DNA from 2 places in the Streptomyces sp. NPDC044061 genome. Region 1 is predicted to be linked to the other one. Evidence: riboswitches for the same ligand, from Rfam matches in the RefSeq annotation. Region 1 holds a riboswitch; the other holds the start of a gene.
What was found. Region 1 has a riboswitch for ZMP and ZTP ahead of AC07CM_RS30695 (glycine hydroxymethyltransferase). Riboswitches for the same ligand answer to the same signal wherever they lie in the genome.
Positions count from the first base shown of each region.

Region 2: it holds a riboswitch for ZMP and ZTP, as region 1 does, so the genes downstream of both, AC07CM_RS20275 (bifunctional 5,10-methylenetetrahydrofolate dehydrogenase/5,10-methenyltetrahydrofolate cyclohydrolase) here and AC07CM_RS30695 (glycine hydroxymethyltransferase) in region 1, are expected to answer to the same signal.

Region 1 is NZ_JBWKFL010000021.1:21,172-24,563, forward strand. Features, by position in the region: gene trpS (tryptophan--tRNA ligase) at 1-178, opposite strand, end outside; gene AC07CM_RS30695 (glycine hydroxymethyltransferase) at 311-1,762, opposite strand; ZMP/ZTP riboswitch at 1,796-1,886, opposite strand; gene rocD (ornithine--oxo-acid transaminase) at 1,931-3,184, shown strand; gene AC07CM_RS30705 (glutathionylspermidine synthase family protein) at 3,181-3,392, opposite strand, start outside.
Region 2 is NZ_JBWKFL010000011.1:302,987-306,378, forward strand. Features, by position in the region: gene AC07CM_RS20260 (nuclear transport factor 2 family protein) at 1-262, shown strand, start outside; gene AC07CM_RS20265 (MarR family winged helix-turn-helix transcriptional regulator) at 287-835, opposite strand; gene AC07CM_RS20270 (hypothetical protein) at 896-1,795, shown strand; ZMP/ZTP riboswitch at 2,013-2,093, shown strand; gene AC07CM_RS20275 (bifunctional 5,10-methylenetetrahydrofolate dehydrogenase/5,10-methenyltetrahydrofolate cyclohydrolase) at 2,116-2,964, shown strand; gene AC07CM_RS20280 (CU044_5270 family protein) at 2,965-3,392, opposite strand, start outside.

The DNA.
Region 1 (3,392 bases):
GATCCTGCGGGACCGTGATCGCGTGCAGGTCGACGACCATGTAGAACGCGTCGTGGGACTCCTGCAGGGCCACCCACTGGCGGACGGCGCCGAGATAGTTGCCGAGGTGGAACGAGCCGGCGGTGGGCTGGATGCCGGAGAGCACGCGGGGTCGGTCAGCGGAAGCCATGTCTTTCATTGTCTCAGAGAGCTCGGGGGGTTCGGTGCACGGGACTGCGGGCCGTTCGTGGTTGCTCGCGCGCCCGCGGCGGAGCCGCACGTCGAATGCGGCCCCGCGCCCCTTGCGGTTGGTCGCCCCTGAGGGCGTTGATCAGCCCAGGTCGACTTCCGGGTACAGCGGGAAGCCCGCCACCAGGTCCGTTGCCCGCTGGGCGATCTCCTGCGCCACCTTCTCGTCCAGGACGTGGGCCGCCTTGGACGGCGCTCCCGACTTCGTCGTGCCCGGCTCCGTCGTGGTCAGGACGCGGTCGATCAGGCCCGCCACCTCGTCCATCTCCGCCGTGCCCAGGCCACGGGTGGTGAGGGCGGGGGTGCCGACGCGGATGCCGGAGGTGTACCAGGCGCCGTTCGGGTCGGCCGGGATGGCGTTGCGGTTGGTGACGATGCCCGAGTCGAGCAGGGCGGCCTCCGCCTGGCGGCCGGTGAGGCCGTAGGAGGTGGCGACGTCGATCAGGTTGAGGTGGTTGTCCGTGCCGCCGGTGACCAGGGTGGCACCGCGGCGCATCAGGCCCTCGGCGAGGGCGCGGGAGTTGTCGACGATGCGCTGGGCGTAGCCCTGGAAGGCGGGCTGCCGCGCCTCGGCGAGAGCGACGGCCTTGGCGGCCATGACGTGCGGCAGCGGGCCGCCGAGGACCATCGGGCAGCCGCGGTCGACCTGGTCCTTCAGGGAGTCGTCGCACAGGACCATGCCGCCGCGCGGGCCACGCAGCGACTTGTGGGTCGTCGTGGTGACGATCTGGGCGTGCGGGACCGGGTCGAAGTCGCCGGTGAGCACCTTGCCGGCGACCAGGCCCGCGAAGTGGGCCATGTCGACCATCAGGGTGGCGCCGACCTCGTCCGCGATCTCCCGCATGATCCGGAAGTTCACCAGACGGGGGTACGCCGAGTAGCCGGCGACGACGATCAGCGGCTTGAACTCGCGGGCCTGGGCGCGCAACGCCTCGTAGTCGATGAGGCCGGTGGCCGGGTCGGTGCCGTAGGAGCGCTGGTCGAACATCTTGCCGGAGATGTTCGGGCGGAAGCCGTGGGTGAGGTGACCGCCCGCGTCCAGGGACATGCCGAGCATGCGCTGGTTGCCGAAGGCCTGGCGCAGCTCGGCCCAGTCGGCCTCGGTGAGGTCGTTGACCTGGCGGACGCCGGTCTTCTCCAGGAACGGGGCCTCGACGCGGTCGGCGAGGACGGCCCAGAAGGCGACGAGGTTGGCGTCGATGCCGGAGTGCGGCTGGACGTAGGCGTGCCGGGCGCCGAAGAGCGCCTTGGCGTGCTCGGCGGCCAGGGACTCCACGGTGTCGACGTTGCGGCAGCCGGCGTAGAAGCGGCGGCCGATGGTGCCCTCGGCGTACTTGTCGCTGAACCAGTTGCCCATGGCCAGCAGGGTGGCCGGGGAGGCGTAGTTCTCGGAGGCGATCAGCTTCAGCATCTCGCGCTGGTCGGCCACCTCCTGGCCGATGGCGTCGGCCACTCCCGGCTCGACCGCGCGGATGACGTCGAGGGCCGCGCGGAAGGCGGTGGACTCGGTGGAGAGGGGCTGCTGCTCAGGCATGGGGACCTCCGGACGGCGTGCGTTTCAGCGTTCACGTTCGGCCCAGGCGCACGGCACTGATTTCCCGCTCGGGCCGCTCCCCGATGGTCCGTCCCATCCCAGCGCGCCAGTCACGGCCCGCTGATCAGCCTACCGGGCGCGCCGGAGCGGTGAGATCCCGCGTCCACCATGCGAGCGAGGATAGGAAGGGGGTCTCCGTCGTATCCGGGAGAGGCCGTGACCACTGCTGAAGACCTCATCGCCACCGCCGACGCGCACAGCGCGCCCACCTACCATCCGCTGCCCGTCGTCGTGGCCACGGCCGAGGGGGCGTGGATGACCGATGTGGAGGGGAGGCGGTATCTGGATCTGCTCGCCGGTTACTCGGCGCTCAACTTCGGGCACGGCAACCGCCGGCTGGTCGAGGCGGCCAGACGCCAGCTGGAGCGGGTGACGCTGACCTCCCGCGCCTTCTACCACGACCGGTACGCGGCGTTCTGCGCGGAGCTGGCCGAGCTGTGCGGCATGGAGATGGTGCTGCCCGTGAACACCGGCGTGGAGGCCGTGGAGAGCGCGGTGAAGACCGCCCGGAAGTGGGGTTACCGGGTGAAGGGGGTGCCCGGGGAGATGGCGAAGATCGTGGTCGCGGGGGGCAACTTCCACGGGCGTACGACGACCGTGATCAGCTTCTCGACCGATCCGGAGGCCCGCGCGGACTTCGGGCCGTACACGCCGGGCTTCGAGATCGTGCCGTACGGGGACCTGACCGCCATGAAGTCGGCGCTGACCGAGAACACCGTCGCCGTGCTGCTGGAGCCGATCCAGGGCGAGTCCGGGGTGATCGTGCCGCCGGCCGGCTATCTGCCGGGGGTGCGGGAGCTGACCCGCGAGCGGAACGTGCTGTTCGTCGCCGACGAGGTCCAGTCGGGGCTCGGGCGGACCGGGCGGACCTTCGCGTGCGAGCACGAGGGGGTCGTACCGGACATGTACGTGCTGGGGAAGGCGCTGGGCGGCGGGATCCTGCCGGTGTCGGCGGTGGTGTCGAGCGCCGAGGTGCTCGGGGTGTTCCGGCCGGGCGAGCACGGGTCGACGTTCGGCGGGAACCCGCTGGCCTGCGCGGTGGCGCTGGAGGTCATCGCGATGCTGCGCTCCGGCGAGTTCCAGGCACGGGCGGCCGAGCTGGGCGAACGGATGCACGGGCGGCTGGCCGGGCTGCTCGGCACCGGCCGGGTGACGGCGGTGCGGGGGCGCGGCCTGTGGGCGGGGGTGGACGTCCATCCCCGGTACGGCACCGGGCGGCAGCTGTCGGAGAAGCTGATGGACCGGGGGGTGCTGGTGAAGGACACCCACGGCAGCACGATCCGGATCGCCCCGCCGCTGGTCATCGCCGAGCAGGACCTGGACTGGGGGCTGGACCAGCTCGCGGCCGTGCTCGAAGGCTAGGACAGGCCCGGGAGGATCACGTGCGGCAGGAAGCGGGCGTACTCGTCGGTGATCAGGCCCGAGGACTCGCGGATGCCGAGGCCGGCCGGCTCGTCCTGGACGACCCAGGCGCCGAGGACGACATGGTTGCCGTCGAAAGCGGGCAGCGGGGCCAGCTGCTGGTAGCAGCAGGCCTCGTCCCGGATCACGGGTTCGGCGCCGGGCTCGT
Region 2 (3,392 bases), on a different contig from region 1:
GATCCGCATCATCGACCGCAACACCCAGCCGAGCCACCCCAAGGTCCTGCACGGCCGGGGACAGATAGCCGAGCTGCTGGACGACGTCTACAAGCGCGACATGACGCACAAGCTGGACCAGTGCGTCGTGCAGGGCGACCACGCCGCGTTCACCGAGTCCTGCGAGTACGGCGACGGCACCCGCGTCCTCGCCGAGTCGATGATCACGCTGCGTGACGGGAAGATCGCCGAACAGATCCTGATCCAGGCATGGGACGAGTAGGGAGGAAGGTCGCGAGGGTCCAGGTCACCTCCCGGTTGACCTGGACCTTCTCGGCTCGGGCGGGGCTGGGGCGGGCGCGTCCGCCACGCCCTCGGCGGCCAGGACCAGTTTCCGCAGCAGGTCTGCGAGTGTCCGCCGTTCTTCTTCGCTCAGTGCTGAGAGCAGCGCGCCCTCACCCGCGTCCTCAGCTGCCGCGTGCGTCTCGAACGCGGCGTGCCCGGCCCCGGTGAGCCGTACTCGCACGCGCCGGCGATCGCCGGTCTCGTGGGTACGGGTGATGAGCCCGGCCTCCTCGATGGGCCCCAACCGCGCCGACAGCGCGCCCCGGGTCAGCCCGAGCCGGTCGGCGAGCCGCGAGGGGCTGGACTCGTAGGGCGGCCCGGACCTGCGCAGCATCAACAGCACCTTGTACTGCCAGTACTTCAGGCCGTCGGTGTCCAGCACGTCCCGGCGGGCCTGGGCGGTGTGCCGGGCGAGGATCGCCAGCCGGGCGACGATCGCCTCCCTGACCGGGTCCAGCCAGTCCAGTTCGCGCGCCCAGACGGCCACGTGCCGGTCCACCGAGTCCTGCACTGTCTGCCTCCCGCAGTGGTTTTCTTGTGGATCGTTTTTCGCATAACTACCTTGCCCGCCATGACCCTTGCCGCGCACCTCTTCATAGATGTCGATGAACTCCTCGCCGCTGTACGAGAACTGAGCGTCGCGGGCCGCTGGGAGCGGGCCGCGGGGCTGCTGGCCTCGGCCACCGCCCAGGAGCCCGCCGACCGCGCCCGGATCGCCCGGACCGCGGCCGAAGTCGCGCTGGACCGCGACTGGTTCGCCGGGACGGACACCGCGGCCGAGTGGATCGAGGCGGCCGGGAAGGAGTTCCCGGACGGTGACTGGGACACGGACTTCCTCGGTCTCAGGCACACCTACGGCCGGCTGCTCCTCGTCCATGGCAGCCTGCGGATCGGCCCCTTCGGCAAGGACCCCGAAGCGCTCGCCGCCCTCCGCGACCGGGCTCGGGACCTGCACGACCGGGCCCCGGACGAGGTGCGCCGGGGCTGGGCGGCGATGTACCGCGGGCTGATCGCGGACAACCACTTCGCCGACCGGCCGGCCGCCGCCACGCACTACGCGGCCGCGCTGCGGGCCGCGGAGGACGGCGCGGACGACCTGCTGGCCCGTGAGGCCCTGCGGCACCTCGGCGACCACGACCACGACGCCGGCGACCACGAGCGGGCCGGCGAGCGCTGGCGCCGGGCCACCGCGCTGGGCGCCGGGGCCGGCACGGTGCCCGGCACCCTCTCCCAGCAGCTGCTGCTGGCGGTGCTGGCACGCGACGCGGGCGACGAGGCGGGGGCCCGCGCCATCACGACGGAGATCGCCCGCTGGGCCAACGCCATCGGCGCCGCCCGCCTGGAGGCCACGGCCACCGCCTTCCTCGCCGGTGAGGACCCCACGGCGCCACCTGCCGAGGCTCCGGCCCCGAGCACCAGCCACGCCCTCGACATAGACACCACGGCCCCCACCGCCCAGGGCACGACCTGAGCCATCGCCCGCGGCCCAGGCAGGGACCGGCACCCGCATCCCCGGTCCCGGCCTGCGCGCCGCCCGCGCCCTCCACTTGGCGGCAACGGCACCCACTCCACCGATTCGAGGCCCGAACCGCGCCCCACCACGGACTCCGCGGCACCGGCTCCCCTCAGCTCACATCAACTGTTCCCCGGACGCGGCCAGAGCCCCGCTCGAGGGCTCGGTTACGCTGTGGGCGGGTCGTGACTGGCGCTGAGGTGGAGTACCACCGGGGAGCGGTCCATGGTGGATGCCGCGCGCCTGGGCGATGAAGGCCAACCAGCCCAGGAGTGCAGATGACACAGGCCCGGCTCATGGACGGCACCGCTCCGGCCCGCCGCATCGTCGAGGAGACCGCGAAGAAGGCCGCCGACCTCACCGCGCGTACGGGCGGCGCGCCCTGTCTGGCCACGGTGCTGGTCGGTGCGGACCCGGCGTCCGTGACGTACGTCCGGATGAAGCAGAACCGGTGCCGGAAGGCCGGTGTCGAGTCCCGCCACGTGGCACTGCCCGCCACCACGACCACCGACGAACTCGTCGGAACCCTGCGGGAGTTGTCGGCCGATCCGGGCGTGCACGGCATCCTGCTGCAACACCCGGTGGGCGACCACGTCGACGAGCGGGCCGCGTTCGAGGCGATCGCGCCGGAGAAGGACGTCGACGGCGTCACCTTCGCCTCGTTCGCCACGATGAGCTTCGGGCTGCCGGGCTTCGTGTCGTGCACGCCCGGCGGCATCCTGCGGCTGCTCGACGAGTACGGCGTCGACCCGGCCGGGAAGCGCGCCGTGGTCGTGGGCCGCAGCGCCATCCTCGGCAAGCCGGTGGGCATGCTCCTGCTCGCCCGCGACGCGACCGTGACGTACTGCCACTCGCGCACCCGGGACCTGTCGGCGGCGGTCCGCGAGGCGGACATCGTCGTGGCCGCCGTCGGCCGGCCTCGCCTGATCCGGGGGCAGGACATCAAGCCGGGCGCGGTGGTGATCGACGCGGGCTACAACCCCGGCAACGTCGGTGACGTCGACTTCGACTCGGCCGTGGAGCGGGCCTCGCTGATCACGCCGGTGCCGGGCGGTGTCGGCCCGATGACGATCGCCACGCTGCTGGAGCAGACCGTGACCGCCGCCGCCCGGCAGCTCGGGGTGTGATCAGCGCATCCAGGCGCTGTAGCCCATGACGTCCCCGGCCCGCACGCCGTATTCCGGGTCGTCCTCGGTGAAGGTGTTCTCCATGCCTAGGACGGCACCGGTGCGCGGCTCCAGGATCAGCATGTGCCGGATGCCGCCGGTGTCGTACACGTAGGCCTGTCCGGGCCGGCCGAGGCGGTCGGTCAACTCGCCGGCCGGCCGCAGCCCCTCGGCCTGCGCGAACAGCCGGACGAGGGCCGCCGACTCACGGGCACCGGGGGTCCAGTGGTCGAGCAGTTCCGCGACGGCGTCGAGGAGTTCGGCGGTGCTCAGTGCAGCGGTGCCGCGGTCGACCTGGGGGCGCGCGACCTCGGTGAGGTAGGCCCGCAGCGCCGCCGCCGTGTGCGGCGGCGTTCCCTCGGGCGGGGCGTCGCTCCACATCGGCGGGT